One region of the Cytobacillus sp. FSL R5-0377 genome, then DNA from elsewhere that is predicted to be linked to it. Evidence: predicted binding sites of a transcription regulator. Region 1 holds the regulator's gene; the other holds the start of a gene.

Region 1 (15,087 bases):
AATGCTTCTATTCGATTTATCAGGCTTGTTGCTTTATTAATTGTTGAGAACAGCTCTGAATTTTCCAGCTGATCCAGCGCAAGGTTGCCATTTTCCATAATTTTATTGATCTCTGCCAAAAGCGTTTCATTCTGGGTCACAAGCTCCTGATGAACATCTTCTGCAAGCTTCGGTATATCCTGAATGGCGATAAATTCTTCAACTTCCTGCTTTAGAGTCATCAACCTGTCTTCAAGTTCCTGCTTTGCTGCCGGGTCTGCTGCCGCTTCCTGAATCAGCTGCGGGGCCTCTTCGGCAAAGTTGCTTAATGTATTAATATGCTCAGTCGCCTCATTAACATAGCCAATGGAGTTATTAACTTCTCCCAGAACGGAACAGCCGCTTAATAACATGGAAATGGTAAGGAGCCCTATTAAGATTACTTTCTTCAAAATTGCTCGTTCCTTTCATGATTTGTCATAGTATTATATACGGTCTGCTTGAAAGGAAGGTTTCATTTATAAATAAAAAAACCACCTTCCTGTTAGTATAACAGAAAAATGGCTTCCAATGGGCCGCTTGTCCCTGATTACTTGCCAGTCTGCTTGTTCATGGCATTCATCATTTGGTTGATCTTCTTTTGAGATGGCTTCATGCCCATTTGCATCATCATCATTTTAAGCATTTGTTCATTAATTGGCGGATTTTTCTCAAGGTAGCTCATCATATATTTTCGAGCAATGAAAAATCCTAGTGCTACACCGGCAAGAAGCGCCAGTACACCAACTAGAATGTACATACCCATACTAACTTCCTCCTTCATGTTGTCTATCATACAGTGTACTAGACCAAAGGTTATTATACAATATTTGCTTCAGTTTTTCTCTTATTTTAGACGAATTTTCTTTCTTTAATCGGTTTTAGCCACCCATAGCGCTTATGCTGGAGGTCAACAGCCAAAAAGGAAGACTCGCTTTTTCGCAGCACCTCGAAAAAAACTGTCTCAGCCTCATAGCTGCCCGCCGCTTCTAATACCAGGCTTCGTTCAAATACTTCAAGCTTCGCCCTGCTTCTTTTGCTCATCTCTATATAGTATGCACTTTTTTCTATGATAAAGTCCTTTTTTCTCTGCAGCTGCTGATGGATATATTGATGCACTTTCAAACCCGGGATTGGCTTAGTCACAAAATCAATTTGCTTCGATAGAATCGACTTCATTTCACCTGACGAACGCTCATACTCTTCAAACAACTGAAAAAACATCCGCTCTCTGCCAAAATAATGGGACGCAAATTCATCTTCTATTAAATACAATTGATAAGCTCTCATCTGGCCCCTCCTTCCGGGACAATCCATTTCTTTCAATTATAAGTAAACGCTTCTAAAGAATGTGTCTGAAGATGTTAAAAACTATCACTAATTTTGTCGAAAGCGAAGAGTTCAGTGGATTATGAGGATTCATGGTGGTTGAAATCTGCCGATTTGCTCTTTACAAAAATCTATTCACTATGGCATATTCCCAGATTTGACTGCTTGTAATCTTGATTTTAATGACGGCTTGAATATTCACTGTTTAGCTGCGGCTTTTTCTCTTTCTGGTGGCTTCTGAGCCTATATGGCGGCTAATTCTTGTTTCTCTCTTCATGCCTACTCATCAAATCCAATCAAAAAAAGGAGAGCCTATCAGCTCTCCCTTCACTGTTATTATTATCCCTGCAGCAATGCTTTCACGCGTGCTACAACGTTATCTACTGTAAATCCGTATTCTTCCATAATTCTTTCTCCTGGTGCAGACGCGCCGAACGTATCGATGGCAAGAACATCGCCTTCGTCTCCAGCATAACGATGCCAGCCAAGTGAAGATCCCATTTCAATGGCAAGACGTTTCTTGACTGTCTTAGGAATTACGCTTTCTTTGTACTCTTTTGATTGAGCTTCAAAACGATCCCAGGCAGGCATACTTATTACAGATGCATGGATGCCTTCGCCTTCAAGCACTTTTTGAGCTTCAACTGCGAGGCTGACTTCAGATCCTGCAGCAAGCAATAATACATCCGCATTGCTGTTAGAAGCTGGTGATACAACGTATCCGCCTTTTTGAACACCTTCGTATGCCGCTGAATCCGTCCCTTTTAATGTAGGCAGGTTTTGACGAGTCAATACTAATGCAGTTGGCTTATTTGTTGATTCAATTGCTGTTTTCCAGGCTGCTGCTGTTTCATTGCCATCAGCAGGACGGACAACAGAAAGGTTTGGCATTGCACGCAATGCGGCAAGCTGTTCTACAGGCTCATGCGTAGGGCCGTCTTCACCGACAGCGATACTGTCATGGGTAAATACATATGTTACAGGCAGGTTCATAAGAGCAGCCAGACGAATTGCCGGGCGAAGGTAATCAGAGAACACGAAGAATGTTCCGCCGAATACCTTTAATCCGCCGTGAAGCGCCATTCCATTTAAGGCAGCTCCCATAGCAAATTCACGTACTCCGAACCAGATGTTGCGGCCATCAAATGATTCAGCCGTAAAGTCACCAGTTCCTTTAATCATTGTTTTATTTGATCCTGCAAGGTCAGCAGATCCGCCGAAGAAAGAAGGCAGGTTCTGAGCGATAGCATTTAGCACTTCTCCGGAAGAAGCGCGGCTGGCAAGGCTCTTACCTTCTTCATAAACAGGGATGTCTTTATCCCAGCCTTCAGTAAGCTCACCATTAATTGCCTGCTCCAGCTGTTTTCCTAACTCAGGATGTGATTCTTTGTATTGAGCAAAAAGGTCTTCCCATTCCTGCTGCTTTTTCGCACCGTTTTCAACAACTTGCATATTAAAGTGATCATATACTTCCTGTGGAACATGGAAGTCTTCTTCAAATGTCCATTTGTAAGCTTCTTTAGTTAATTTCAATTCATCAGCACCAAGAGGAGCGCCGTGAACATCAGATTTTCCTGATTTGTTTGGAGAACCGTAGCCAATGACTGTTTTTACTTCAATCATTGTCGGACGGTTTTCGTCCTGCTTTGCTTCTTCAATAGCTTTTGCTATTTCGTGGAGGTCATTTCCGTCTTCTACGCGGATATACTGCCATCCGTATGATTTAAAGCGCTGTTCAACACTTTCAGAGAAAGATTTATCAAGGTCTCCATCAAGTGAGATATCATTGGAATCATAAAGAACAACCAGCCTGCCAAGCTTCAAGTGTCCAGCAAGGGAAGCAGCTTCAGCCGAAACGCCTTCCATAAGATCTCCGTCACCGCAAATGCTGTATGTATAATGATCAACAACATTGAAGTTGTCTTTATTGTATGTAGCAGCAAGGTGGCGTTCAGCCATTGCCATACCGACAGCCATAGCAATACCTTGTCCTAATGGGCCTGTAGTTGCGTCAACACCAGGAGTATGGCCGTATTCAGGGTGACCGGGAGTCTTGCTTCCCCACTGTCTGAACTCTTTAATATCATCCATGGATACATCATAGCCGGAAAGATGAAGAAGGCTGTATAAAAGCATAGAGCCATGTCCTGCAGAAAGGACAAAACGATCACGGTTGAACCAGTCCGGATTTTTTGGATTGTGGTTCATAAAGCGCGTCCAAAGAGTATAAGCCATTGGAGCAGCTCCCATTGGCATGCCCGGATGGCCGGAATTTGCCTTTTCAATGGCGTCAATTGATAAAGTACGAATGGAACTGATGGATAGTTCATCTGTGTGATTAAACATTCAATACATCCTTTCGAGTAGAAATTCTTCACTCTTATAATATTATCGGGTGTCCCTTATTTTCACAACCAATAGGGTTAGGTAAAGGACAAAAAGCCGGTTTGTTACTATATTGACACAAAAACACCCGGCATATGTAAAAAAAGCGGAGACAGGCAGTAATACCATCTCCTCTATTAAAAGAAGGAATACAGCACAGTGTATCCCTTGCAATTATATTATTAGTGAAGGCGATTTTTATTTTGGAATTCCTTCAGCTTTTTCGGTGTTACATCATTCCCTTTCGGATCAACGATTGTAACGCCTTTCAGCGTGTTTAACATGCCTGAGCGGAAAGTCTCCAAATACTCTTTGCGCAGCGAGGTCTGTTCTTTCGCTTCTGCTTCAGTCAGTCCGGATTCCTTGGCCTTCTTTGCCAATTCATTAATTCGGGCAAGTTTTTGTTTAGGCAGCATTTATTAAAACTCCTTTATATCAAAAGTTTACCTTTGAATAATCTGATGGAAGTTTTTATTATACAGCAGCTTCAGTTATGGAACAATACTGAAACTCAAATGCCATCATACTAAAAATGAGCACTTTTGACAAGAAAAGTGCTCTACTCTGAAAGTGAATCAATATATTCTTTATACCTTCTGTGGACAGTTGCTTTGGAAATATTATAGCCGAATCCCCTTAATGTCGCAGCAATCTCGGCAAATGTTAACTCGTTTTTCCTCAGCCGGATAATTTCCTCTATCGGCACCTCTATTCTTTCCCTGCCGCCACTTGCTCCCTGATTACTTAGGTTTTTCTCGGGCCTGTACCCTTTATCAACAGCCCGCTGCATGCCGCGTCTAATTTTGATGTTATGCAGCTTTCTCTGATACTCCTCTACCATTCCTACTATGCTCAGGACCATCGAATCTGATTCTGAAAGCTCCAGTTTGCCATTATTCGAGATGCTGTATAACTGGACTTCTTCTTTTAAAATACAATGGAGGATCGCAATTTTGGCATTCCCCCTCCCCAGCCTGGTTTCATCCTGGATGAGGACCACCTTTATCTCCTTGTTTTTAATTAAGTCTAAAAGCTCCAATATACCGTCCCTTTCAAGATCGTATCCGCTTGCCTGTTCGCGGATGACCTTGACTACTTCAAAGCCATTTTTTCCCGCCAGGTTCAAAAGCTCTTCTTCCTGCCTAGAAAGGGACGTTTCCTGAGTTTCCTTTGTTGTACTAACTCTGCAGTAAATAATTGCTTTCATAACTTCTCCTTATTCGTTAAGGTCTGAGCTGGCAAGCTCTTTATATGGCTGGTCATCCAGAGCTTTTACTGGAATGACAATTTCATCACCCGGAAAAATCCTTCCTGCCGCTATCCCATTATTTTGTTCAACCCAATTAATAAATTGATCTGTTGACATTGAATGCTCGGCAGAAAAATTTTCAGCAATCTTCCATAATGAATCCCCTTCTGCAACAGTGACTTTCACAAACTTTTCCGTATCAGGTGCTTCTATCTGTATGAGCATTATAAGCGATGCCGCCAAGCTCAAAACGAAGAGAATAATAGCATAAGAATATGATTTCCACAATTTGTTCAGCATAATTAACCACCCTCAAGAGAATATATGTTCGCATTTGATGTTTTTATTATAGACCGAACGTTTGTTTTGTGTCAATAAAAATTCGAACTTATGTTTGTATCATATGGTAATTGATGCTATAATTGAGACAACAAAAACACATACGAGGTGCGTAAAGATGGTGAAACTATCAAAAAGGCAGCAAGATATATTGGAGTTTATTAAAGAAGAAGTTAAGTTGAGAGGATATCCTCCTTCTGTAAGGGAAATTGGGGAAGCAGTCGGCCTGGCTTCAAGCTCAACTGTTCACGGTCATCTCGCCAGGCTTGAAAGCAAAGGGCTGATCCGCAGAGACCCTACTAAACCGCGCGCCATTGAGATTTTAGATATGGACGAAGCTTCAAATATCCCCAAGATCAGTGCAGTCAATGTTCCGATCGTTGGTAAAGTAACCGCAGGGCAGCCGATAACGGCAATTGAAAATGTTGAAGAATATTTTCCGCTTCCGGAAAGAATGGCACCTGCTGACGAGCATGTATTCATGCTTGAAATCATGGGAGAAAGTATGATTGAAGCAGGGATCCTTGATGGAGACTATGTAATCGTAAAACAGCAGAGCACTGCCAATAATGGAGATATCGTAGTTGCCATGACAGAGGAAGACGAAGCAACTGTTAAGAGATTCTTTAAAGAAAAAGACTTTATTCGTCTACAGCCAGAAAACTCCACAATGGAACCGATTATTCTCCGCAATGTTTCTATTCTTGGGAAAGTGATAGGCGTATACCGTCATATGCATTGATAGATTGTTAAAAAGCAGGCACCTCAGCCTGCTTTTTGTTTTTTTCCAATTTCAAGAAGGATATCAGTTCCTATTACCTGGTACTATCAGCAAAACGGTACGAAAGTAACTGATACTTTTCTTTTAGCATAAGGTTACAGTCATGTATGACTAATTTATCATTCAGAAAATTCGGTATTTTTATGCATATTATTTTATATTCATTTTCTATATAATGGTAATACACCGAGAATCAACCTAAGGTCGCTTTTCAAAAAATCTCGACTTTAGGAGTGTGAAGAAAAAATGTTTTTGAACATTACCTTCGCTTTGTTGATTGGTGGGCTGGTTGGTGTCGTTGGACATATTCGGAAAGAAGGCAAAATGGTTAAACCCAGAAGGACAAAAAAATTCATCTATCTGGGGGTCTTTGAAGAGGTAATCATGGGGGCTTTAGCGGCTGTTTTTTTGGTCGTTTCTTCAGATCCTGACTCTGCCTTAAAGGTAGTTCTCCTGGCAGTGATTGCAGGATTTGGAGGAGATGCACTGCTGACATGTCTCGATTTCTTAAAAATAAGACATAAAGAATAGAGAGATGCAGACGATATTTCTAGAAAAACCTCGTTCATCGCTGAGCGGGGTTTTTTATGTGCTCACTTGCGGAATCTTAAGTTCCCTAACTTTCAAAGTCATTTTTGTATGGATAACAATATGAAAAAAGCTTAGACTCTTCATTCAAAAAAGTCACGTTTTCTTGAATGAAGAGCACAGCAAGCTCGGTCAACTGTAAGGTACTCAATAATGTTGAAGGCTATTTATCTGGCCATTGTCGATTCTCTTACTAACAAACTTGGTTCTAGCTGAATTTTCTTTCTCTCAGATAATGGAACTTTCCCTTCAATCTTATCAATTAATATTTCACATGCCTTTCTCCCCATTTCAATAATGGGAGTAGAAATCGTGGTAAGCGGCGGATCTATTATGGACCCTAAGTAAACACCTTCATAGCCGCTTATGGAAATATCATGCGGGATAGAAAGACCTAATTTTTTGACAATCACATAGACAAAGGATGCCGTAATATCATTACAGACAAATAATGCTGTCGGACGATTGGTTTGTTTTAAGCACTCTAATAGCTGCGGATTCTCAGCCATAACTGTTTTGGAATCCGTATGATTATAGTTCGCTAAATTAAAAGGAACGAATAAATGCTCTTCAATAGGCAATCCATTTTCTTTTAAAGCATTTTTATAACCTTGCATTCTATTCACAACTTCTGAGGACGACTCTAAATGCTTATCGAATACAAATGCAATTTTCTTATGCCCCAGTTCAATTAAGTGCTTGGTCATTTTATAGCCGCCGGCAAGGTCATCACAAACCACATGATCAGCCTCTAATTCCTTGAAATACTTTGTATATAATACAAATGGAATGTTTGATTTTTGCAGGCGTTTATACGTCTCCACTTCATTGCAATGAAAAGCAAGAAATCCATCTACCATCATATGCCTGTATTTTTCAATAAGAGACTTCTCTACCTTGCTATCACATTCTGCAGGGCCAATGGAGATTGTATAGCCCCTTTCCATTGCATAGGGAATCGCCCCTTTAAGAAACTGATTTTGGTAATCATCATGTAAATAACCGCCTATTAGAAGGCCGATAATATGTGAACGGCCGCTATTTAGCCCCTGAGCCATACGATTGGGTATATATCCCAATTCAGCAGCTATATCTTTAATTTTATTAGCCGTGCTGGCACTGATCGATTTATCACCTCTAAGGGCTAAGGAAACGGTCATTTTTGACACACCAGCAATTTTTGCAATATCTTCTAATTTTACACGCTTCTTGATGGAACTCCCCTCCGACCATTGATGCCATTTAAGAATAATTGTATTATATCTAGCAATGCTTGACAATTTTATTTGAAGTTAATACCACTTATGTTTTTTAAAAATTCAGAATTTAATTGAGCATAACATATATTTATGGTAAACTAAAATTGTTACTTTACCGTTAAAGTAATCGTTATTTATTTTTTGTTAATCTACTTTACCGGTAAAACCAACGCAGTCATATAAAAAAAGGAGTGGATTGGTTGAAAACTAAATTGAAAGGCGCATCTATAATACTTACTAGTGCAGTTCTATTAGGTACTTCTTTCCTCAATTTTTCTCCGCTGGGTGCCATTGCGAAAGATGAAGGGAAAGTCGGGCAAAGCTACGGAAAAGTGAATCAAAATAATGTTAAATCTGTTCCAAATGCAAAGAAAAAAGATCAAAAGGATACCATTGTAACACCTGAAGAGAGTACTTTTTTTTCAACCGTATCCATCGAAGAGAACTCTTCTTATAACACTCCGAGTGATGGGGATTTATGGCCGGCCGCCTGGTCGGATGACGATATGCTGTATACAGCCAATGGTGATGGAAAGGGATTTGACCTAAATGCTCCATGGTCAGATATTGTGGTGAACCAAATTACAGCAGGACACCCTTCAACCAAAAATATTACCGGCAAAAGACTTTCAAGCGGCGATCAGGTAGGAACTGTCTGGAATGACCCATATGAATACAATCGCAAGCCGACAGGCATGATTTCTGTAGATGGAAATTTATATCTTGCTGTTCAGGATCTGAACAAGGGCGGAGGCTGGCGGGCATTCAATGATGCACCTTCTGCAACAATCCTAAAATCGGCTGATAAGGGAAAAACATGGACTTGGGATAAAGAAAAACCAATGTTTGATGACTATGTTTTCACTACCATCATGTTTTTGGACTATGGAAAAGATAGCGAGAACAATTCGGATGGGTATGTTTATGCGTACGGATTAGATTATAATTGGCGAGATTCATTCATTGACACTGTTGAAGATCCCACCAATCTTTACCTTGCCAGGGTTCCTAAAACAAAAATTCAGGATCGCTCCGCCTGGGAATTTTATGCAGGGGATTTAAACGGAAATCCTAAATGGAAAAAAAATATTAAGCAGAGAAAGCCAGTGCTGCAGGACGAAAGAAGAGTATACAGTAACACCCTTCATGCAACCAACCCTGACAATTCCACCGTTCTATCACAGGGAAGTGTTGTATATAACAAACCATTAAACCGATACATTTATACTTCATGGACAGAATTCACTTTTGAATTCTATGAATCTCCTACCCCTTATGGACCATGGAAGAAATTTTTATCAAAAGACTTTGGTGTCTATCCTTGGTTTAATCATCACCACGGAGGATATGGGGTTGTAATGCCGTCAAAATATATCAGTGATGATGGTACAGAAATGTGGCTGAATTCCAATACCTTTATGGGAGGAGTACAAAAATACAGTTTATCCTTTAGAAAACTTAAAGCTACTCCTTATAAAGCAACTGAACCAGCAAATGAAAGCAGCGATAATAACTTAGCACTTCCGGCTAACTCCAGCAATGTTACACCTGTCTCCAAATACAGTGCACATAATTCGAATCTAAGGTATTTAAATGACGGCAATAAAAATCAATCAGAAGACGATTGGAACGGGGAAAGAAAACAGGAAGACTGGTGGGGCTATACATGGTCACAAGCCTATAACATGAACAAAGTTGTATATACTACAGGTAATATGTTTAATGATGGCGGGTGGTTTAATGATATTAAAGTTCAGGTACGCCAAAATTTCAAATGGGTAGATGTCAACAACCTGCAAGGTGCACCTGCTTACCCAAACAGCAAAGATGCCGGCAAAAACCAAACCTACACCTTTACCTTTGATAAAACTTGGGGAGATGGTGTACGAATTATAGGTGCTCCAGGAGGCACAGCAGCCTTTACATCGATTGGAGAGTTAGAAGTATACTATAAATAATGGATCACGAGATTCCCGCCAATAAAAATGCTGGCGGGAATCTTCTTAATCCACTCACAGATACATGCAATGACATAAAAAATGATTCTCTAAATAATCCTCAATCGTTATTTTCGGGATCATTTAAAGAATCTATTGTCAGTTATTAATAATCAAAGCACGTTTTTAAGTCTTCCGGCTTTTGCGGGAGCGTGTCTGGTAATGGCAAACGCTCTTTGACTGGCAGAATTGGCTGAACAGCCTGATGCGGCTCCGTTTGGTACCAATATGCCGTACTGGAGTAATCATCGCTGCGGTTATTATTATGGCCGTGCTCGATCGTTACTTTAATCGATTTGTCGAACATAACGGGGTCCTGGATATGATAACGGTACGCCGAAACTTTCCCAGACCAGTTCGGGCCGCCGCCAAGAATGATGCCATGGTATGGCGCACAGACCTCCTGCTGTGGACACCAGGCTGTATTAAAGTAGTCTTCCATTCCTGTTCCGTGCAGGGACGGAGGCCATGGTTCTCCATCGATAAAAATCATATCGTCCCCCTCGCCATACCAGTTCCATTCATGTGTAAAGCGAAGGTTATGGATATTTAAGTTACATCCGACATAATGGCCTTTCCCTACGGCATCCAAAATCACATAGTTTCCGTCCCCGGTCGTATTCTTGCCCCCAAAGCTGTATAAGGCGTTGGAAATGCTGTCATCAATCCCATCGGTTAACTCCCTTTTCCATAGGGCATGGAAACGGAGCGGACTATCAATCTCTTTATCATATTGCTCATAATCTACATAATAATAGAATTTAATCGGATCATTGGCATTGCTTTCGATTTCAATTTTTGCTTTTTTTCCAAAAGGCATCGGGAAAAAGCAATTCAGGGCTCTTCCATCTTCCGGACTCATTTGCAGAGGTTCAGAAGAATAGTTCTTTGTAATACCATGCCCCATCCCGAAAAAATCACCGATTGGTGCTTGTACACTCGGATTTTCTTCTCCATCCCAATACATTCTAATCACTACTTTGCGATGAAGATATTCCTCAATAGAATCATCCAAAGGAGCCATGGTCATCCAAATATGGGTAATGCATCCTGATCCTTCAAGTTCGCAAATCGTTTGAACATCTCCTGGAAAAATCCGAATAAAATCTCTGTTGCCACCCGTTGTATCATAGCTTGATGCCCGTTTCCTTTTACTGTCTCTTACTCTATATAGATCTCTTAAAGATGAGCCTAAGAATGTCATACTTATACCCCTTTTCACTATTCATTGTTAGTACTTTTTATGAGATGGACTTATAGTTTTCCGCCGGACATTTTAATCCCGTCAACCAAATATCTTTGCATTGAAAAGAATACTATAAAGGTTGGTATTGCACACAATAAGGCAGCAGCCAGTACAATACTCCAGGATGTTTCGTAACCGCCTCCGACTATATTAGCTAAAGCAACCTGTACTACCCACAGCTCTTCCTTTTGATTAATAATCAGCGGCCATAAGTAATTGTTCCAGTTTGCTGTAAAGAATCCTATTGTCAGCGGAATCATCATTGGTTTTGATAGTGGAAGGACTATCCTGAAGAATGTCCCCGCAATAGATAACCCCTCCATATAGGCAGCTTCTTCTAATTCTTTTGGAAAATCACGATAAAATTGTTTAAATAAGAATATTCCATATGCATTAAAAATCATCGGTACAATTAATCCTAGATAAGAATTTGCCATACCTAAATTCTTTGTCACCATATAAAGCGGAATCATAATGACGGTAAACGGAACCATTAAGGTACTAATCATCCATCCAAATACAAGGTTTTTACCTGGAAAGTTCAATCGTGATAGCGCATAACCGCTCATTGAATGAAAAAGCAAGGCAATGATAGTAACAGCTGTTGAGACAATTAATGAGTTCCAGATGGCCCTTAGAATATTTGTTTCCAGAACAGCTTTAAAATTGTCCATAGTAAAAGCGAATATGTTGATATTTGGTTTAAAAACATCTTGTGGCGCTTTAAACGAACTAATAACCAGGAGGAAAATTGGCAATACGATTAAGATACCGCACGCAATTATAAAGATCGTTACAAGCCATTTATTTTTTCCCATGACCATTTGCACCTCCTAATCTTTATCGGTATAGACCCTTAACTGAGCAAGTGAAAGCACGAAAATAATTAAGAACAATACAACAGCCAATGCAGAAGCGTAACCCATATTTAAAAATTCAAAGGCTTGCTTATAAATATATAGCACACTAACCATCGTTGAATTTGCCGGCCCTCCCTTTGTCATAACCATGATTTGGTCAAATACCTGAAAGGATCCAATTGTTGTAACTATAAGTATAAATATCGTGGTAGGTTTCAATAATGGCAGCGTAATGCTCTTAAATGCCTTCCATCCCGTAGCTCCATCAATCTGGGCAGCCTCATAGTAATCATTTGGAATCTCCTTAATTGATGCAAGGAAAATCATCATATTATATCCGAGATTTATCCACAGGATTACCACGATAACGGACACCATTGCTTGGCTTGTTGATCCCAAAAATTGCTGATTTGGAATCCCTAAAAGATCAAGAAGCTGGTTAATGAATCCACTGCGAGGATCATATAAGAACATCCAGATAACAGCAGATATGACAGATGTGATCGCGAATGGAAGTAAAAACATTGTCCTTGCCAATCCTTCATATTTTCGCTTAATAGTATTCATCATGACTGCGAAAAACAGTGATAAGCCAACCAATAACGGAACATAAATTATGGTAAAAATAAGAGTCCTGTAAACAGACTTCCACCAATCTTTGTCCGAAGCTAACTTTTCGTAATTTTCAAATCCTATAAACACCTTTGGACTTAGCGCATTCCACTCATGCAGACTTACATAAAATGCATATACCATTGGCACAAAAATAAATACAGTCAGCCCTAGAAGATTGGGCAATAAAAAACCATATGCTGTTAATGCTTCTTTTCTCCTGTTTGTTAAGCCTTTCAATTTCATGTTCATGCCTCCTCGGCAAAATCGAGGTTTAGGATAAGAAGTCCGGAAAGCTTTATGAAAGCCCTCCGAACTTCCCATTATTATTTTTTCAGTGCTTCTTCAATTTTCTTGTCTGCCTCTTTAGCCGCATCCTTGCCTTTTGCATTTCCAAACATGACCTTCTGCATGGCTTCTCCCACTGCATCTACTACTTCAGGTCCATAACGGGGTTCTGGAATAGCAGAATCATAGATTTCTTCTGTAAAAACTTTACGCAACCCCTTATTATAAATTTGCTGTCCCTCTTCAACTACGGATTGACGAGGTGGATATGCAAATTTAATTTCAGTTGCCCATTTTAACGGACGGGACTTATCTTCAGCAAAACACCACATAATAAATTTAGCCGCTTCATCTACATTCTCACTTTTTGAATTTACGGCCATTTTCCAGCCACCTGCAGCCGTTGCCGGTTTTCCGCCTTCTGGAGTTGGAATTGGCGCAAGACCGAATTCTATATCTTTATACTCCTTTTCCAATACAGGAACCGCCCATGTGCCAGCAATAGTCATAGCTGCTGAACCTGTCCCTATATTAGCAGCATCCCATGGACCATATTGTAATTTGGACGGTGCAGAACCATCTTGGAAGAAAGATCCCCAATAGTCCAATGCTTTTGCTGTTTCAGGTGAATTAAAAGTAGATTTTATTCCCTCTTCATTTAAAACATTACCGCCCTGCTGCCATAAAAAAGGATACCAAATGAAGTTAAGGTAAGGACCTTTATCTGTTGGCAGTACAAGGCCAGCAACTTTATCGGTTGTTAACTTTTTAGCTGCAGCTTGTAATTCATCCCACGTTTTCGGTACTTGTACACCTGCATCTGCCAGCATTTTTTTATTGTAATAGAGTCCAAGTAATTCTAGTTCATATGGCAATGCAAGTACTTTATTGTCATAGGTTACTGCATCAATGGCAGCTGGAAGGAAATCTTCCTTTGCTCCATCCGGAAAATATGGATTTAAATCAGCCATAATTCCTGATTGTGCATACTTCGTAAAGTCTCCAGGGCTTACCATGAAAATGTCTGGCCCCTCTTCGTTTGCAAACGCTACAGGTAACTTTGTTGTTGTATAATCACTCTGGTTAAAGGCAGTGTACTTAATTTTTACTTTTTCTTTATGTGAGTCATTGTACTCTTTAACTAGATCTTCAAAAAATTTCTTTTCAGCCTCTGTGTGAAAATCCCAAAATTCCAGTGTTACCGCACCATCGGATTTTCCATCTCCGGAAGAAGGTTGTGTACTGCATCCTGCTTGAAAAACTAGTAATAACACAAGACTGAAAATCAATAACGGCTTCCAGAATTTCATATAATTGGCCCCCTCTGTACTAGTATTTTAACAGATATTTTGAAAACGATTACACATGATTTTTTTATGTAAAGACCTCCCCCTTTCCATAGAATTGCTTAAACACTTTCTGCTAAATTAATTGACTTTATGAATCACTGATTACCATTTTGATGGATCAGAAAATTCTCGACCTCAGCTTTATTTGGCAGAGATGGGATGGCACCTTCTCTTGTTACAGCTAATGCACCGACAGCATTGGCGAATTCAACCGCCTCCTGCAATGGTTTCTTATTGACAATCCCTACTGCAAGCGCACCATTAAATGCATCTCCTGCCGCAACCGTATCTACGGGCTGAACTTTATAGCTGGGAATATGAATAATGTCATTTTTATTGACAATTAACGACCCTTTTTCTGCAAGTGTAATCACTACGTTTTGAACACCCTTATCCAAAAGAACCTTCCCGGCAATCTCTGCATCTTCCAAAGTCAAGATCTTAATGCCGGTAAGAATTTCAACCTCTGTTTCATTCGGAGTCAAATAAGTTACTTTTTCAAGTAATCTCTCGCTTAGTTTTTGGGCCGGGGCTGGATTGAGAATAACAGGCACTTGCACCCCAGAGGCATAAGCAACAGCTTGCTCAATCATGCTGAGGTCCATTTCAAGCTGGACTATTAATAGCTCAGCATTTTGAATAAGTCCTTTTATACGATTCAATTCTTGTAAGTCATAATGTAAATTTGCTCCTGGAACGACAACAATTCGATTGTTTCCGCTTTCCTCCAGGGTTATGGAACCGACTCCTGTAGGATATTTAGAATCACATAAGATGTTTTCCGTAT
Region 2 (15,087 bases), 3.5 Mb from region 1:
AATTTGCTGAAAAACATGCAGTTAAGAACGGGATTCCGTATATGAGAACAGATACATACTCGCTGAATAAAAAGGCTCAAAAATTATTTGAAAAGAACGGCTATGTCAAAACAGGCACAATCTGGATGGATCGGGACAACCCATTTTACTGCTATGATAAGCTGCTTGATTAAGGGTATTATTCAACTCTGTACCTTAATAGGTATTTTTTCTTCTTCTTCAAATAAGATGGGGAGAGAGATAGAAAGAATCCCATTCTCAAACGATGATTTTATCGAATTTTTATCAACAGGCATCGGGAGGGTCAGCACTTTTTCAAAAGCTCTGCTATGTCTTTCTTTCAGAAAATAGCGCAAGTGCTGCTGAAATGCTGAGCATGTTCCTTTAATGATAAGTTCATTTTGCACGAGAGATACTTTAATGTCATTTTTACATGCACCGGGGAGTTCTGCTTCAATTATGATATTTCCGTTATACTCATATACATCACAACGCGGATAAATGTCCTGACTGGATAGAAAACGATTGATTTTTTCCTGCTCCAGCCCTGACAAAGAAAGTTTTTTATTATGATTGGAAACTTCAGGTGAGATAAGTTTTTCCCAGAAATCCTGATCTTGATATTGTGCGGACATTTTGATTAACTCTTTCCATTTTTCCAGTTCCAAAATGAGCCCTCCTTTATAATATTTCTGTTACATCAATTTCTGAAAACTGCATGTCAATGTTTTTAGGAATTTTTATCTCCATATACCCTTCCTTACAGCTGGCTGATGATCCTTTTTTCCTGACAATTGCAGGGAGGGTTATGATATGCTTATCGTCTTTACCGGGAATGTGTTCAATGATCATTTGGTTAGATGTGTGGTAAAGTTTCATTTCTTTTAACCAATCATCATTTTTTACAGGGAATCTTACAAAAACGTAATCATGAGTTTCAAAGACGGATGCATTCAGCGGTTCAGAACCTGGCTGGCCAGCTCCAGGGGCTGCTGTATGAAAACCTTTCATAAAATCATGAGTTCCGTTCATCCCATGCATACTTTGAGGGAACATCTGCCCCATAATACTTCTTACATATTTATCAATATCCTCCGGTTTCATTTGATGGGGAGGATTTTTCATATCTTTATTAAATGGAAAAAGGTTCCATGGAAACATCCTTCTCATCCTTTCCTGAAAAACTGCCAATGAAGCTGATGGTTCATCACTAAGCCATATATTCTATGCAGATAATTGCCTATCCGTTAATGTTCCGCCTTTGGCAGAAGAGGAAATAACTTCTTATTATTTGCAATAATTCAATGTAATTACTACTATATTGGTATTGGAGTATATAAAAATTATTAAATACTGAGGGGTAATTTTGTGAGAAATAAAGCAGCTTTAATCACGGGAGGAGCAACAGGAATCGGAAAAAGAACCGCGTTCATGCTTGCCGCTAAAGGCATTGATCTGGTGATTAATTACCGCAGCAGTCAAAAGGAAGCTGTCTCATTATGCGGGGAACTGTCCGGCAAATATGGAACCAGGAACATTGCTTTGCAGGGAGATATTTCTATAACGGATGATTGTGTAATGATGGCTGAAGCTGCTTTAAATGAATTTCCGGTCATCGATATCCTCATTCATAATGCCGGACCTTACGTACATGAACGAAAAGAGATGCTGGATTACACCTTCGAACAATGGAATTACCTGATTAATGGCAATTTAAATGCGGTATTTTATTTGTCAAAGTTGTTTATCCCGAAAATGCGGGAAACTGGATGGGGAAGAATCATAACGATTGGGTTTGATCGCGTAGAATATTCTTCAGGATGGGTATATCGTTCTGCTTTTGCCGCTGCCAAAACAGGTGCTGCGTCATTAACGAAATCGATTGCATTGGAAGAGTCCGGGAATGGCATTACCGCTAATATGGTTTGCCCAGGAGATATTACGGGTGAATGGAAGGAAAAAAATATCGAAGAAGCGGCAGGTGCTTATGAAAGTGCATCACCAGTCGGAAGGCCGGGAACTGGTGAAGATATTGCCCGTGTAATCAGCTTTTTAACCGATGAAAAATCCGACTTTATCACTGGCAGTATAATCCCGGTTACAGGAGGGAAAGACGTTCTCGGCAAAATTTATCAGGAATGAAAATGAAAAGGCAGAAGAACCGTGTTCTTCCGCCTTTTTATATTACTTCGCTTTCATATATGCCGGGTATTTCCTCTTTTGCAGATTGATCAGGCGGGCTGTTAAAGTTATGGCTCCGGCTGCAAGCCCCGTAATTAAGCCGATCCAATATCCATATGCTCCCCAGTCTGTATGATTGGCCAGATAATAGCCAAATGGCAGCCCGATGATCCAATAAGAAATAAGGGACATCATAAAGGTGACATTTACGTCCTTATACCCGCGCAGCGCCCCCTGGACAGGTGCCTGAATAGCATCTGACAGCTGAAAGAACATAGCATATACAAGAAAAGCAGCTGTTAATTGTAATACTTTTTCGTCTTTTGTGTAAATAGATGCCACTTCCCTTGGGAAAGCCAGAAGGATAGCTGCACAAATTAAAGCCATAAAAACAGCAATGCCGACACCAATCCAGCTGTACTCCTTAGCATCCCTGAATCTGGAAGCCCCTGCTTCAAAGCCCACAACTATTGTTAATGCCATTGAGATGCTGAGAGGAATCATATAAAGAAGTGATGCGAAATTTAGGGCAATCTGGTGAGCTGCGATAACAGCTGTTTCGAAAGTGCTCATTAATAAAGTCACTGCTGAGAAAATGCTTGTTTCGAAAAAAATAGATAAGCCGATGGGAATCCCGATTAGCAGGATTTCCTTCCATTTGCCGAAAGAAACAGCATGTATTTTCCTGAAAACTCCATAAGTCGAGAATGGTGAATGTTTATGAATAATATAAAACGAAATGAGCATGATCAGCCAGTAAGTAATAGCTGAAGCATACCCTGCACCTGCTCCTCCAAGTTCCGGGAATCCAAATTCGCCATAAATAAGGATATAGTTAAACACAGCATTGATCGGCAATGAAAGAAGCGTAATGATCATGCTGACCCTGGTCTTTCCAAGAGCATCAATAAATGAACGCAAAACATTGTAGACAAACAGGGGAATCAACCCTGTGCTTAAGGCTGCCAGGTAGTTAAAAGCTGTATCCTGAACCCTGTTTTCTAAATTCATTCCACTTAAGATTGGATTTAAGGAGAGTGCTCCCCCGGCAAATACAATGACAGCCATAATAATGGAAAGATAAACACCCTGAATAACAGAAAATGCAACTTCCTCACTTTGTTTCTTTGCTCCCACGAGATGGGACACGATCGGTGTAACAGCAAGGAGAATGCCGCTGAGACCTGTGAACACAGGTACCCAAAGGGAGGAGCCAATCGCTACACCTGCCAGGTCCTCAGAATTATAGCGGCCAGTCATTAATGTATCAAGAAAAGTCATGGAGTACATTGCCAGCTGGGTTATTAAAATAGGGATTAAAATCACCAGCAGCATATGCAGCTTTTGTTTTTTGCTATACGTTTGATTCATGTATTATTTCCTCTTTCTTTAAAGTGACTAAAGAATTATATCATATTGAAAGAAATGGGGCGCATTCCCGGCTTGTTCCTGCATATTGCAGGACGATATTTTTCAATTATGTGAACTTTTGTATAATAAGGAATAAAAATCCTTCCATAGGCGAGTATAGAAGTTAAAGACAGCCAATTTATACTCGGCTTGAAGGAGGCATAACCATGAGTTTTAATACAAATAGGATAAATCCGAATCAAACTCAAGTTTCATTCAAAGACGGGCGTTTTGAAACCCTTACCAACGAAGAACTGGAACAATTGCTGGCACAGCATGGAATCAGAGAAAAAACAGATGAACCGGAATCAAATCTTATCAATTGAAAAAAAGCACCTGCTTGAATGCAAGTGCTTTGCGTATTTATTATAGAGTTCAAAATTTTTACTTCGTCAGTATCCAGCTCCTGCAGCCAGTTCCATTGAGGTGCCGTGGGTGGGCAAGATGCTTGCACTTTCTGTTAAGCCTCCAGTAATTGGGACGATTCTTGGGCTGCTGCTCCATGGCGCATCACATGAAGAGTATATAAATCTTTTGGGATCTCATATAAATTATAAATATCACCATTAGCATTCAGCTGATCATAAACAGACTTTCTTGTTTCATTTGCAAGAATGACATAAGGAAGTTTTTCTGCAGCTTTTTGCGAACGGATATTTTCCTTGCGGATCCGCATAAAGATCGTTTCAATGCCAGTTTCGAAAAAGAGCTCTTCAAAGAAAGAATCTTTTGCTAACTTGTTATACCCCTTGCCATGATAAGGCTTTCCAAGCCATGTGCCGAGGAAGCCGGCATTGTCCTGGATGTCATACAAATTAATCGTCCCAATCGGAGCGCCCCATTCATCAAGAATTGTTCGTGAAATCAATTCACCGCGCTCTTCGGATTCGATTGTCTGCTTTGTAACAAAAATAAATTCATCATAACAATTGGCTTTTTGGCGAACAAAAGGGAAGACATCAGGGTGCGTCATCAAATCAAATAAAGCATGGCAGTCGTGAAGATCACGTTTCTTGAGCATAGGTTATCCCTCCAATTGAGGGCAGTCCTACTCCATGCCAAATAGAGCCTTCGGTCCACCCTCGAAATTTTTTATTATGCTGCTAAAAAATTTCGGGGTGGGAATCGAACCCACTAGAACCAGATAACTGGTGGCGCACCATTTGCCTTCCCTATTCTATCGTTTCCGATATTTGATTGTAATCCTAAAGAAGCAAAAATTTTCACTTCACTTTAGGTATAATACTAAAAAAAATTCAAAAAGGAAATAGGTTTTTTAATTATTTTTTTTACGATTTAAAGCCAAAAAACACCAGCGATATTCGACAATATTCTACGATTCTCTGTACACAAAATGGCCGCCTATCATGGTCCATTTTGGCTTGGCAAGAAAGTGGAATGGGTGATGATTCCATAAAACTAAATCAGCGTCTTTTCCTTCCTCGATGCTTCCCAGCTGATGATCAATTCTTAGGTTTCTTGCCGGCAGAATGGTGATTCCTTCTAAGGCTTTTTGCTCGGAAAGACCTTCCCGGACTGCAATAGCTGCACACATATTTAAATATTGTACAGGGGTGTATGGATGATCTGTAGTGATGGAGACTTCCACTCCATGCTCGGTCAGCTGCTGATACGTTTTCCAGGTTTTGTTTTTCAATTCAACCTTCGATCTTCTTGTCAGAGTAGGGCCCACTGAGACCTTTAAATTCAACCCTTCTAATTCGTCCGCAATTAAATGGCCTTCTGTACAATGTTCGATTCGAAGGTCGAGATTGAATTCTTCTGCAAAGCGGATGGCAGAAATGATATCATCGGCCCTGTGTGCATGTATTCTTACAGGAATTTCTCTTTTAAGTGCTTTAACAAGCGGTGCAAATCTTAAAGAGTCAGGATTATCACATTGTAAAGCCTCATAAAAGGCTTCCCTCAGCATCCCCATTATCCCCATTCTTGTAATGGAATCCTTGTTGCCATGACTGTGAATCCGTTTTGGATTTTCACCAAGGGCAATCTTAAGCCCTGCTGTTTCCTGAATAATCATCTTGCTAATATTTTTCCCTGAAGTCTTAATAACAGAAGTTGTTCCTCCAATAACATTAGCACTTCCCGGCATGATGTGGGCAGTTGTTATGCCGTACTTCACTGCATCAGCAAAAGCGGGATCTAAAGGGTATACTCCATCCATCGCCCGGATATGAGGGCTTAAAGGTTCAATTGTTTCATTGGCATCGTTGCCTGCCCAGCCTGTGCCTTCATCATATAGACCCAAATGGGTATGGACATCAATGAAACCGGGAAGCAGGTGGTGGCTGTGGCAGTCAATAATTTTTACATTTGAATCAGACTTTAAGTTCTTGCCTGTTTTTAGGATTTTTCCTTTTTCAACTATTAAATCCCCATGGAAGGTGGGGGATGTGACAGGATAAATGAGTGCATTTTTTAATAGAATTTTCATAAATAATATCTTCCTTTGATTCTAGATATTTGCTTTATTTTACAAAAATGGAAAGGAAGTGTGAACAGTTTTTAAATTGAAAAAATTAAAAAGCTACTTTCGGAGTTACTGTCAGTCTTGAGCGGAAATTAACACACAACATTATTAGGGGAAAAACACAATTTCTAAAAAATGAGCCAATAAAAAAGTGTAAAATTAGCATTCTACACTTTTGGTGGATATACTGATTTAACTTTTCCGCTTCTTATATAAAAAATAGAACATCCCGGAACTCAAAGCGATGATTATGATCGGCAATATAAGTGGTTTTGCATATTCCTTGATGTCTCTCCAGTGGTCACCCAGCTCCATTCCCAATAATAAAAAGAGAACCGTCCAAGGCACCATGGCTGCAATTGTATAGATTGTAAAAATGGATAACGGCATTTTGGCTATTCCGGCAGGGATTGATATGGCGTGCCGGATGACTGGAATAAATCGGGCTGTAAAGATGACTCCTGTTCCATACTTTTCGAACCATTTCTCTGATGCATCCAAATGCTTTTTCTGAATCAGCAAGTATTTCCCGTATTTATCAAGAACTGGCCTTCCGCCATATGCCCCCAGCCAGTATAGAAACAGCTGGGCAAATGTTCCCCCTGCAATTCCTGCAAGCAGTGCCCCTGTAAAATGGATATCACCGGTGCTGACTAAGAAGCCGCCATAACTTAGGACTATCTCGCTTGGTATTATCTCAACCATTAAGCCAAGTGCTATGCCGGCATAACCCAGCTGGGAAAGTATTTCAAAAATGCTCGAAATGATTCCTTCCATTTTGATATCGCCCCTTAGAAATTAAAAAATCCCGGTCATTTGCAGAAAGATTATGGAGAACCCTAAAATCCAAACGTATACAGCAAATATCTTCAATGATTTCCGTTTTAGAAAGTTAATCATCCAAACGACTGCTGCATAGCCGAATATAGCCGATGACAATGTCGCCATTAACATGCTGCTAAGGGTTATGGCTTCTGTGTGGCCCGATAACAGTTCGCCAAATTGCATGACAATGCCGCCCGCGATGGCTGGAATGGAGAGCAGGAAGGAAAAATAGGCAGCTGTTTCCCTGTCAAGCTTTCTAAAGAGACCTGCTGCAATTGTTAAGCCGGATCTGGAGACTGCCGGAAAAATGGCAGCTGCCTGGAAAGTCCCAATAAATAAGGCATCTCCGTAGCTAATGCTGTCCATCTTTTTTGCGCCTTTTTTAACACTATCAGCAATCCAGAGGATAAACCCTGTAAATAGAAACTCCCAGCCTATAGTAACTCCGGATTTAGAAATTGAATCGAACATGTCACTCAGAAGCAGTCCGACAATGACAGCTGGAATCGTCCCTATAATCAGCAGCATCGATAGCTTGCAGAATGGATTCTTTACTATTTGAAGCAATTCATTTTTGTAAACGACAAGAACGGCCAGTAAAGTTCCTATATGCAGCATTGTATCAAGGAAGAGGCCAGCTTCATCAAGCCCGAAAAGATGTCTCCCCAAATATAAATGCCCTGTACTGGAAATAGGCAGGAACTCGGTAAGCCCCTGGATGATTCCCAGAATGAAAGCCTCCAGCTTTGACATCATGTGTATATCACCTTCCTAGGCAGGTATAAGAATAGGCAAAGCTATGCGCAATGCCTGTCTTTAACATGTGTATTCAAGTTGTCCTAATCGAGAACAGGAAATTGAGCTGCAGGGGGATTGGAAAATAAAAATACATGAAACCTTTTTGAATGAATATCGTAAATAATATAAAAGAATCATCCAATTATATTGAAGAAATTTAGGAGGAAACACAATGAATGACTATAAGATGCCTTCCAATGATGAAAGGCTTATAGCAGCCGCTATCTATGTGACCAGCTTCTTTACCATTTTTATCGGACCGCTGATCATTTGGCTTTTGAAAAAGAATGACTCGGAGTTTGTAGATTACCATGGAAAGGAATATTTTAATTTTTTAATTTCCTATTCGATTTACAGTGCAATCAGCGTAGTGTTAATGATCGTATTAATTGGAATCATTACGATTTGGATCGTGGGGATTCTTGTGTTTATCTTTACGATAGTAGCTGCAGTTAAGGCATATGAAGGGAAGGAATACCGAATACCTTTAGTTTTTAGGCTAATAAAGTAATGCGTTAGCAGAAGCCCCATGGTTACAGAGGAACGTACGTCTTCCCAAAAGCTGTGGTGGTGCTATGTTAAGCTGACGAAGCCTTCCTTGTCCTTTGTGCCTCAAGCGCAAGTCGGTTTGTACCGAAAGGTGTCATTGCTTTTCTGGGCGGACCTGCTTGTGACCATGAAGGGGAGGCGCTGGGGCTGGATGCCAAAAACAGAGTCCAGGGCTGTTGCCGCTGGGCTCTTTATAATGGATAATTATAAGGGGATGGGATGATGTAATGAATAGACTCGATAAACAGCGCATGCTCAATCTAATGGAAGTTTTGAGGGAGCAGACCGATTAAGAAAACGAATATACGCTCGACGATATAGCTCAATGCTTTAAGTGAGAGATGGGCTTGTCAAATGGCTTCTTAACTGGGGCAGCCAGGCTAAAGTGCTTTCACCATCCTCACTCCTTGATCAGGTAACAAACGAAATCAAACAGATGATGGCTGTTTATGAAAAAGAAACGGATTAAGCCGTCAATTAACTTTTGAAGCACCCCTTTACTGGAGTGTTTTTTTATTTGAAAAAATAACTGAACGATTTATGCACTTGAACGTCATATGAATGACAAAACACTTAAGGAGGAAATCATAATGGAATTATTTGAAAGTATTAATTGGGCAATTTTTGCTCCGATTGTCTTCATTCAGCTTATTATAATGGCGGTTGCCATCATAGACCTGATAAAAATAGAAAAAGCAAATGGACCAAAGTGGGTATGGGCTCTCGTCATTTTATTTATTAATCTGATTGGGCCTATCATTTACTTTATTTTCGGAAGGAGAAGCTGACTATGCCGGTTGTTAGGGTAACAAATCTTAAAAAGCGGTTCAGAAATCAGGAAGTCATAAAAGGCCTGGACTTCCAATTATCGGAAGGAAAGTGTATTGCCCTCCTTGGAGCAAATGGAGCAGGAAAAACAACTTCACTAAATATGCTTGCAGGTCTGATGAAGCCCGATTCCGGTTCGATCGTGTATGAAGGGGGAGAAAAATCGGATTTTCGCAGATTAATAGGCTATCTTCCTCAATTCCCTGTTTTTTATGACTGGATGACAGGAAAAGAATTTCTTGAATACGCGGGTCAGCTTGCTGGCCTTTCCAAAGCAGAAGCCAAAGCCAGAGCAGCGGACCTTCTTGAACTTACCGGTATATCCGAAGCTAAAAACCGCCGGATTGGAAAATACTCGGGAGGAATGAAGCAGCGTCTTGGCATCGCTCAGGCGATTATTCACCGCCCTAAGCTAGTCATGCTCGATGAACCGGTTTCTGCCCTTGATCCTTTTGGGCGCAGGGAAGTGCTGGAGCTGTTGAACAGGCTGAAAAAAGAAACTGCAATCCTGTTTTCCACCCATATTCTAAACGATGCAGAAGAAATATGCGATGAAATTTTATTCCTCCATGATGGTGAACTGGTTGAGTCTGGAACATTGACAGACCTTAGAACCAAACATCAGCAAGCCAAGATTGACTTGGTTTTTAAAGAAGATGCCCGGGAATATGCTGAAGAACTGTCACTGCTTCCGCAAGTAACTTCAATGGAATTGGACGGAGATCGTGCAAGCTTTTGTGTAAAGGATATTGAAGAAGCAAGGGCTTTATTTTTATTTGAAATAACCAATCGGAAATGGCCACTGGTTAAGTTTGAAATCAGCAGAACGAGCCTTGAAGATGTTTTCATGAAGGTGGTGAAGAAATGAAGCAATGGGTGACTTTATTAAAAAAAGAAATGCTGGAGCTTGCCAGAAACTTCAAATGGGTGTGGGTGCCGCTGACTTTTATTTTAATAGCTGTAAAAGAGCCTCTGACCTTATACTATTTGCCTCAAATCATTGATTCAATTGGCGGGCTGCCTGAAGGGGCAGTTATCGAGCTTCCTGTTCCTTCAGCAGGTGAAGCACTTGCTGCTGCTCTCAGCCAGTATAATACGCTTGGTGTGCTAATTATTGTTTTCATTGCAATGGGAACCATTGCCGGTGAAAGGAAAAGCGGTGTTGCAGGGCTAATCCTTGTAAAGCCTGTGTCATACACCGGGTTTGTAACAGCTAAGTGGGCCAGTTTAATGATCCTAATATGGTTATCATATTTTTTAGGTTACTTCCTCTCCTGGTACTATGTGGGCGTATTATTTGAATTTATTCCTTTTTCCGATTTTCTGCAATCCTTTTTTGTTTATGGCATTTGGCTTACCCTTATTATCACTATAGTAATTCTCTTCAACACTTTTATTAAATCGCCTGGAGCGGTTGGATTTTTTACTATTGGGGCAATAGTCATTTTAACTCTTGTAAGCAATTCGCTTTCTCACGTGCTGGAGTGGAGTCCGGCCCTGCTTTTTGCTTATACAAATTCCTTTTTCATAGGCGGTCATTTCCCCGATGAATTATTGCCGAGTATCATTGTATCTGTCATTATCATTATATTTTCGATGTTTGCATCGATTGCGATTTTTAAACGAAGGGAACTTGCATGAATTCATGCAAGTTCCTTCCTTTTGGGCAAATTTGTATTTGAGAGGCTGATATTTTGGTAGTATAGCTTTAAAAGACAGAAAGGAAGATGCAGGGTGATTAGTGAAACGGGTCTTGTGCTTGAAGGGGGAGGAATGCGGGGAGTATATACAGCCGGGGTTCTCGAATATTTTCTTGAACAGGATCTTAGCTTTCCTTATGTTATCGGTGTTTCTGCAGGGGCATGTAATGCAGCCTCTTATTTGTCCAAACAAAAGGGCAGGAATAGAATTGTTAATGTGGATTATGTAACAGATCCCAGATATATCTCATGGCGCAATTACTTTAAATCGCGTCAGTTTTTCGGAATGGATTTTATTTTTGATGAAATACCGAATAAACTTGTCCCATATCATTACGAAGTGTTTTATAATAACCAGTCTGAATTTATAATTGGAACAACAGATTGCCATACAGGCAAACCTGTCTATTTTAGTAAACAAGACTATGGGAAAGATATGCTCCAGGTTTTAAAAGCATCCAGTTCCCTTCCATTTATTGCTCCTGAGGTAGATTATAAAAACAAGGTCCTCCTGGATGGAGGGATCAGTGATCCAATACCAATCAAAAAAGCACAGCAGGATGGTTTCAAAAAAAATATAGTGATTTTAACAAGAAACAGGGGATACTCAAAGAGACCTTCGAAATTTGCTTTTATGGTAAAAAGGAAATACCCGCATTACACAGGGCTGCAGAAAGCACTGGCAAATCGGTATCGAACCTATAACGAGACCCTGCGCTATGTAGAAGAGGAAGAAAAGAAGGGGACAGTCCTTGTCGTCCAGCCGCAGGAACCATTAACAGTGGGAAGGATGGAACGAAATCCTCAAAAACTGGAAAAGTTGTATCTTCAAGGTTACGAAGATGCAAGAAAATCATTTGAAAGAATCATCTCATTTTAACCGTATCGATCACGATGCGGTTTTTTATGTTTTAGGACAAAACACTTATCTTTTCGACATTGAGGAAATAGAAAAATATAAGGGTATTGTTGTATATAGTGCTAATATACCTAAATTGGTGTGAATATATGGAATTTAATATTAATAACATGAGTTTTATGTTGTGTCTTTTGCTTATTCTGCACAGGAGTGTGTCGAATAACAAAGATTTGCTGGTTAATTTATATTGAATATAATGAAAATTAGAAATTATAAGGGGGTCAATACACAAAATGAACATGAAAAAGGGAATCGTAACGGGTGCGTTAAGTTTTGCGTTATGTGCTTCAGCTGTTTTTGCGTGTTCTGCAGGCGCAGGACAAGCCCAAGCTGCTGAAAAGAACTATTTGGTTGTTTTTAAAGATGAAGCTAAGCTTCCTTCAGGGTATGCTGATTTAGTGAAAAAGGCTGGAGGGCAAGTAGAGAATAAGCTGAATAAATTAGGAGCAGTTGAAGTTTCTTCATCTAATCCTAATTTTCTTTATGAAATCAGAAAGTCTTCTATTGTATCGGCTGCTGGCACTGAAAATGTCATATATCCAGAAGCTCCTGCAGTGGAAGCAGATCTTCCATTAGATGGTGCGGATTTATATAACAGTCTGCAGTGGGATATCAAACAAGTAACAAATGATGGTGTATCCTGGAATCTTCCAGGAGGAACAGGAAAGTCTGCTGATGGCAAAGATATCGTTGTTGGGGTAATCGATACAGGTATTGACTATAATCACCCTGACCTGAAAGAAAATTATGCATATGGTAAATCATTTGTTCCCGGCTATCCAGATCCAATGGATGAAAACAGCCATGGTACACATGTTGCGGGATCCATTGCAGCAAAAGGAAGAACAATGGGTGTTGGACCAGACTTAAAGGTAGCGGCTTACCGTGTATTCGGTCCTGAAGGGGGAGCAGCTACTTCACATATTGCCGAAGCTTTAATGACAGCTGCAGATGATAATGTCGATGTTGTCAACATGTCCCTTGGCGGATATGACTGGTTCCAGAATCCTGAGTATGCAACGAAGGATATTGTAGCAGACGTGCAAATGTTTAACAGAGCTATTAAATATGCGATTCAAAAAGGTGTAACTGTAGTTGGTTCAGCAGGGAATGATAGTGTTGATTTAAAAAGTCCGGGGAAACTTTCTGGTTCTGATAATGGTGCCACACACAGAAGTCCAAGCAGTCAGCTGATGATTCGGGTGTCTGCAGGCGGAGCTTTAAAGAATCTTGCTTTCTATTCCAACTATGGTGTCGGCAAAATTGATGTTATGGCTCCAGGCGGGGACTTGGGACCAAACTATGATCCAAATACCGGAGCTGGCAGGGATAGTACCTACTTGGCATTAGCGACAATCCCTGGCGGAGGCTATGGCTATAAGGGAGGAACTTCAATGGCTGCCCCGAAAGTTGCGGCACTTGCTGGTGTGATCATCGCAAAACATGGAAAAGACAAAATCTCTCCCGCACAAGTTAAGCACATCATTCAAACTTCATCAGAAGATATCTTTAAGCCTGGGTATGATGAGCAGTCAGGCCACGGGCTAATAAATGCAGTTAATGCGTTAAAATAATTCAATTAATAAAGCTGGCGGAAACTTTCCGTCAGCTTTATTTTTGAGGGAATTTTGCAAATAAAAAGAGCTTCCGACAATAAAATCCTTTCAGAATTCATTTTTATAGGACCTGATTAATAGAATAAAGAAGAGAAACAAATATAGCAGGGGAGACATACTGATGAATATCCAGCACTATTACCAAAAAACAGCCGATATCTCTTTAAATGCAAGCCTCACAGCACTAGTGCCCCCATTTTTTTTCTTGTTGTTGTTTATGAATAAATTTCAGGGCACACATTTCATTATTCTATTAATCCCTTTTATTTTTTATAGTTTTTTATGCCATCAAATGTATTTGCTGAATAAGCAAAGGGCGGATGAGGCAGTGTTAAGTAAGTACTATTACCAAGGACAAGCCCTTCTGCCTATTTTGCAGTACTCAAATGTGCTGATCGCTTTTTTGCCTGCCCCTTCTCTCAGGATGGTTTTGTTTGATCCTGATGGAAGTCAAATAGGCGAAATCAGGGATATGAAAATGCGAAAGATCCGCTGGTTTCTGCCTTATTTTCTTGACCGTATCTTTCCAACGAGGCTGGGGATCTATGACCAAGCAGAAAATCTTGAAGTTTCCATCTTAATCCGCAGGAGTGGCATCGAAATTATCTCCTCAAATGATGAATACAGGGAAACAATCGAAATAAGAAAAATTGGAACCACTGTCGTGTTTCAAAATGGAGCTATTCATTATACAGTTCCTAAAACCTATTTACACACGGATTTGCAGGTTCTGGATGAACAATCGCATAGAGCTGCCCGCCTTCGCAAAGGGTGGATGCCACTTGAGTGGGGAGAGCGTTTTAAGGATCCAAATACACCGGTGCTCTCTTTTAAAGAGAGTCTGGCTCCAAAAGAAAAATGCAGAATTTATGCCATTTTTGCGGCTCTTTTTCTATATCACAATCACTAAAATCCAGTGCACATATGTAGATTCTGTATTCCCCATATAGTATGATAAATTCAGCTTACAGGGAAATCAGTATTGAGGTGTTGGAATGAAAAAGTTTTTACTGGCTGCTGCAGTTATTGTTCTTTTGCTGTTTATTGTAGACAAAACCATTCTTAAAGAAAAGGGAGTAGTAGAGCAGGCCGGACAAATGCAAAAATACGATAAAATAAAAGATCCAGAGGATTTGCCTATTGGTCTGGAAAAAGGAAATCTTGCTCCGGATTTTGAACTGACAGATATGGAAGGAAATCCGGTAAAGCTCAGCGACTACAGGGGCAAAGCAATCCTTTTAAACTTCTGGGCTAGCTGGTGTCCTCCCTGCCGTGCAGAAATGCCGCATATGGAGAAGCTTTATCAAAAGTACAAAGATGATAAATTTGATATTTTAGCCGTAAATCTTACAAACACAGAAAAGAATAATGGAGACGCTGAGAAGTTCGTGAAAGAGCTGGGTCTGACTTTTACAATTCCTATGGATGTAAAGGGAATTGTGGGTTCTGACTATAATATAATGGCTTATCCTACAAGCTATTTTATTGATTCCGATGGTGTTATCAGAGAAAAAGTATTGGGAGCTTTAAATGAAGAATATATGGAGAAGGAAATCAAAAAGCTTCCTTAAATAAAACCGGTGAGCCATTCAGCTCTCCGGTTTTATTTCTGTCATCCTATTCTGGTAAAGGCGGTTAACGATTACTCTTTTTCTGTATAGCATAATACCTGCTTCGGCAATATCATTAACGGCTGATCGATTGATGAAAGCCCCAAACAACAGTCCGGCTATCGGGATCAGTTGGAAAAGTTTTTTCCAGCCAATTTGA

Evidence for each region. Region 1 encodes LexA, which represses DNA repair genes until DNA is damaged. Its sites were predicted from a motif close to CGAACATATGTTCG; they were not measured.
Region 2: the regulator LexA is predicted to act here: its motif matches at 8,553-8,566, upstream of NSQ49_RS26740 (WYL domain-containing protein).

The regions. Positions count from the first base shown of each region.
Region 1 is NZ_JBBORA010000001.1:589,669-604,755, forward strand. It holds gene NSQ49_RS02905 (DUF6376 family protein) at 1-431, opposite strand, end outside; gene NSQ49_RS02910 (YneF family protein) at 569-784, opposite strand; gene sirA (sporulation inhibitor of replication protein SirA) at 871-1,308, opposite strand; gene tkt (transketolase) at 1,687-3,693, opposite strand; gene NSQ49_RS02925 (DUF896 domain-containing protein) at 3,915-4,148, opposite strand; gene NSQ49_RS02930 (YneB family resolvase-like protein) at 4,292-4,939, opposite strand; gene yneA (cell division suppressor protein YneA) at 4,949-5,281, opposite strand; gene lexA (transcriptional repressor LexA) at 5,439-6,062, shown strand; gene NSQ49_RS02945 (DUF4257 domain-containing protein) at 6,348-6,632, shown strand; gene NSQ49_RS02950 (LacI family DNA-binding transcriptional regulator) at 6,857-7,969, opposite strand; gene NSQ49_RS02955 (hypothetical protein) at 8,149-9,906, shown strand; gene NSQ49_RS02960 (glycoside hydrolase family 172 protein) at 10,052-11,149, opposite strand; gene NSQ49_RS02965 (carbohydrate ABC transporter permease) at 11,200-12,015, opposite strand; gene NSQ49_RS02970 (carbohydrate ABC transporter permease) at 12,025-12,909, opposite strand; gene NSQ49_RS02975 (ABC transporter substrate-binding protein) at 12,990-14,261, opposite strand; gene rbsK (ribokinase) at 14,396-15,087, opposite strand, start outside.
Region 2 is NZ_JBBORA010000001.1:4,100,500-4,115,586, forward strand. It holds gene NSQ49_RS20925 (GNAT family N-acetyltransferase) at 1-173, shown strand, start outside; gene NSQ49_RS20930 (Hsp20/alpha crystallin family protein) at 183-668, opposite strand; gene NSQ49_RS20935 (Hsp20/alpha crystallin family protein) at 682-1,161, opposite strand; gene NSQ49_RS20940 (SDR family oxidoreductase) at 1,369-2,142, shown strand; gene NSQ49_RS20945 (MATE family efflux transporter) at 2,185-3,552, opposite strand; gene NSQ49_RS20950 (hypothetical protein) at 3,759-3,917, shown strand; gene NSQ49_RS20955 (GNAT family N-acetyltransferase) at 4,052-4,612, opposite strand; gene NSQ49_RS20960 (amidohydrolase) at 4,925-6,046, opposite strand; gene NSQ49_RS20965 (DedA family protein) at 6,275-6,859, opposite strand; gene NSQ49_RS20970 (undecaprenyl-diphosphate phosphatase) at 6,881-7,660, opposite strand; gene NSQ49_RS20975 (DUF4870 domain-containing protein) at 7,878-8,216, shown strand; gene NSQ49_RS20980 (hypothetical protein) at 8,235-8,477, shown strand; gene NSQ49_RS26740 (WYL domain-containing protein) at 8,589-8,723, shown strand; gene NSQ49_RS20985 (PLDc N-terminal domain-containing protein) at 8,845-9,042, shown strand; gene NSQ49_RS20990 (ABC transporter ATP-binding protein) at 9,045-9,950, shown strand; gene NSQ49_RS20995 (ABC transporter permease) at 9,947-10,723, shown strand; gene NSQ49_RS21000 (patatin-like phospholipase family protein) at 10,817-11,662, shown strand; gene NSQ49_RS21005 (S8 family peptidase) at 11,935-13,275, shown strand; gene NSQ49_RS21010 (hypothetical protein) at 13,646-14,227, shown strand; gene NSQ49_RS21015 (TlpA disulfide reductase family protein) at 14,313-14,888, shown strand; gene NSQ49_RS21020 (EcsC family protein) at 14,907-15,087, opposite strand, start outside.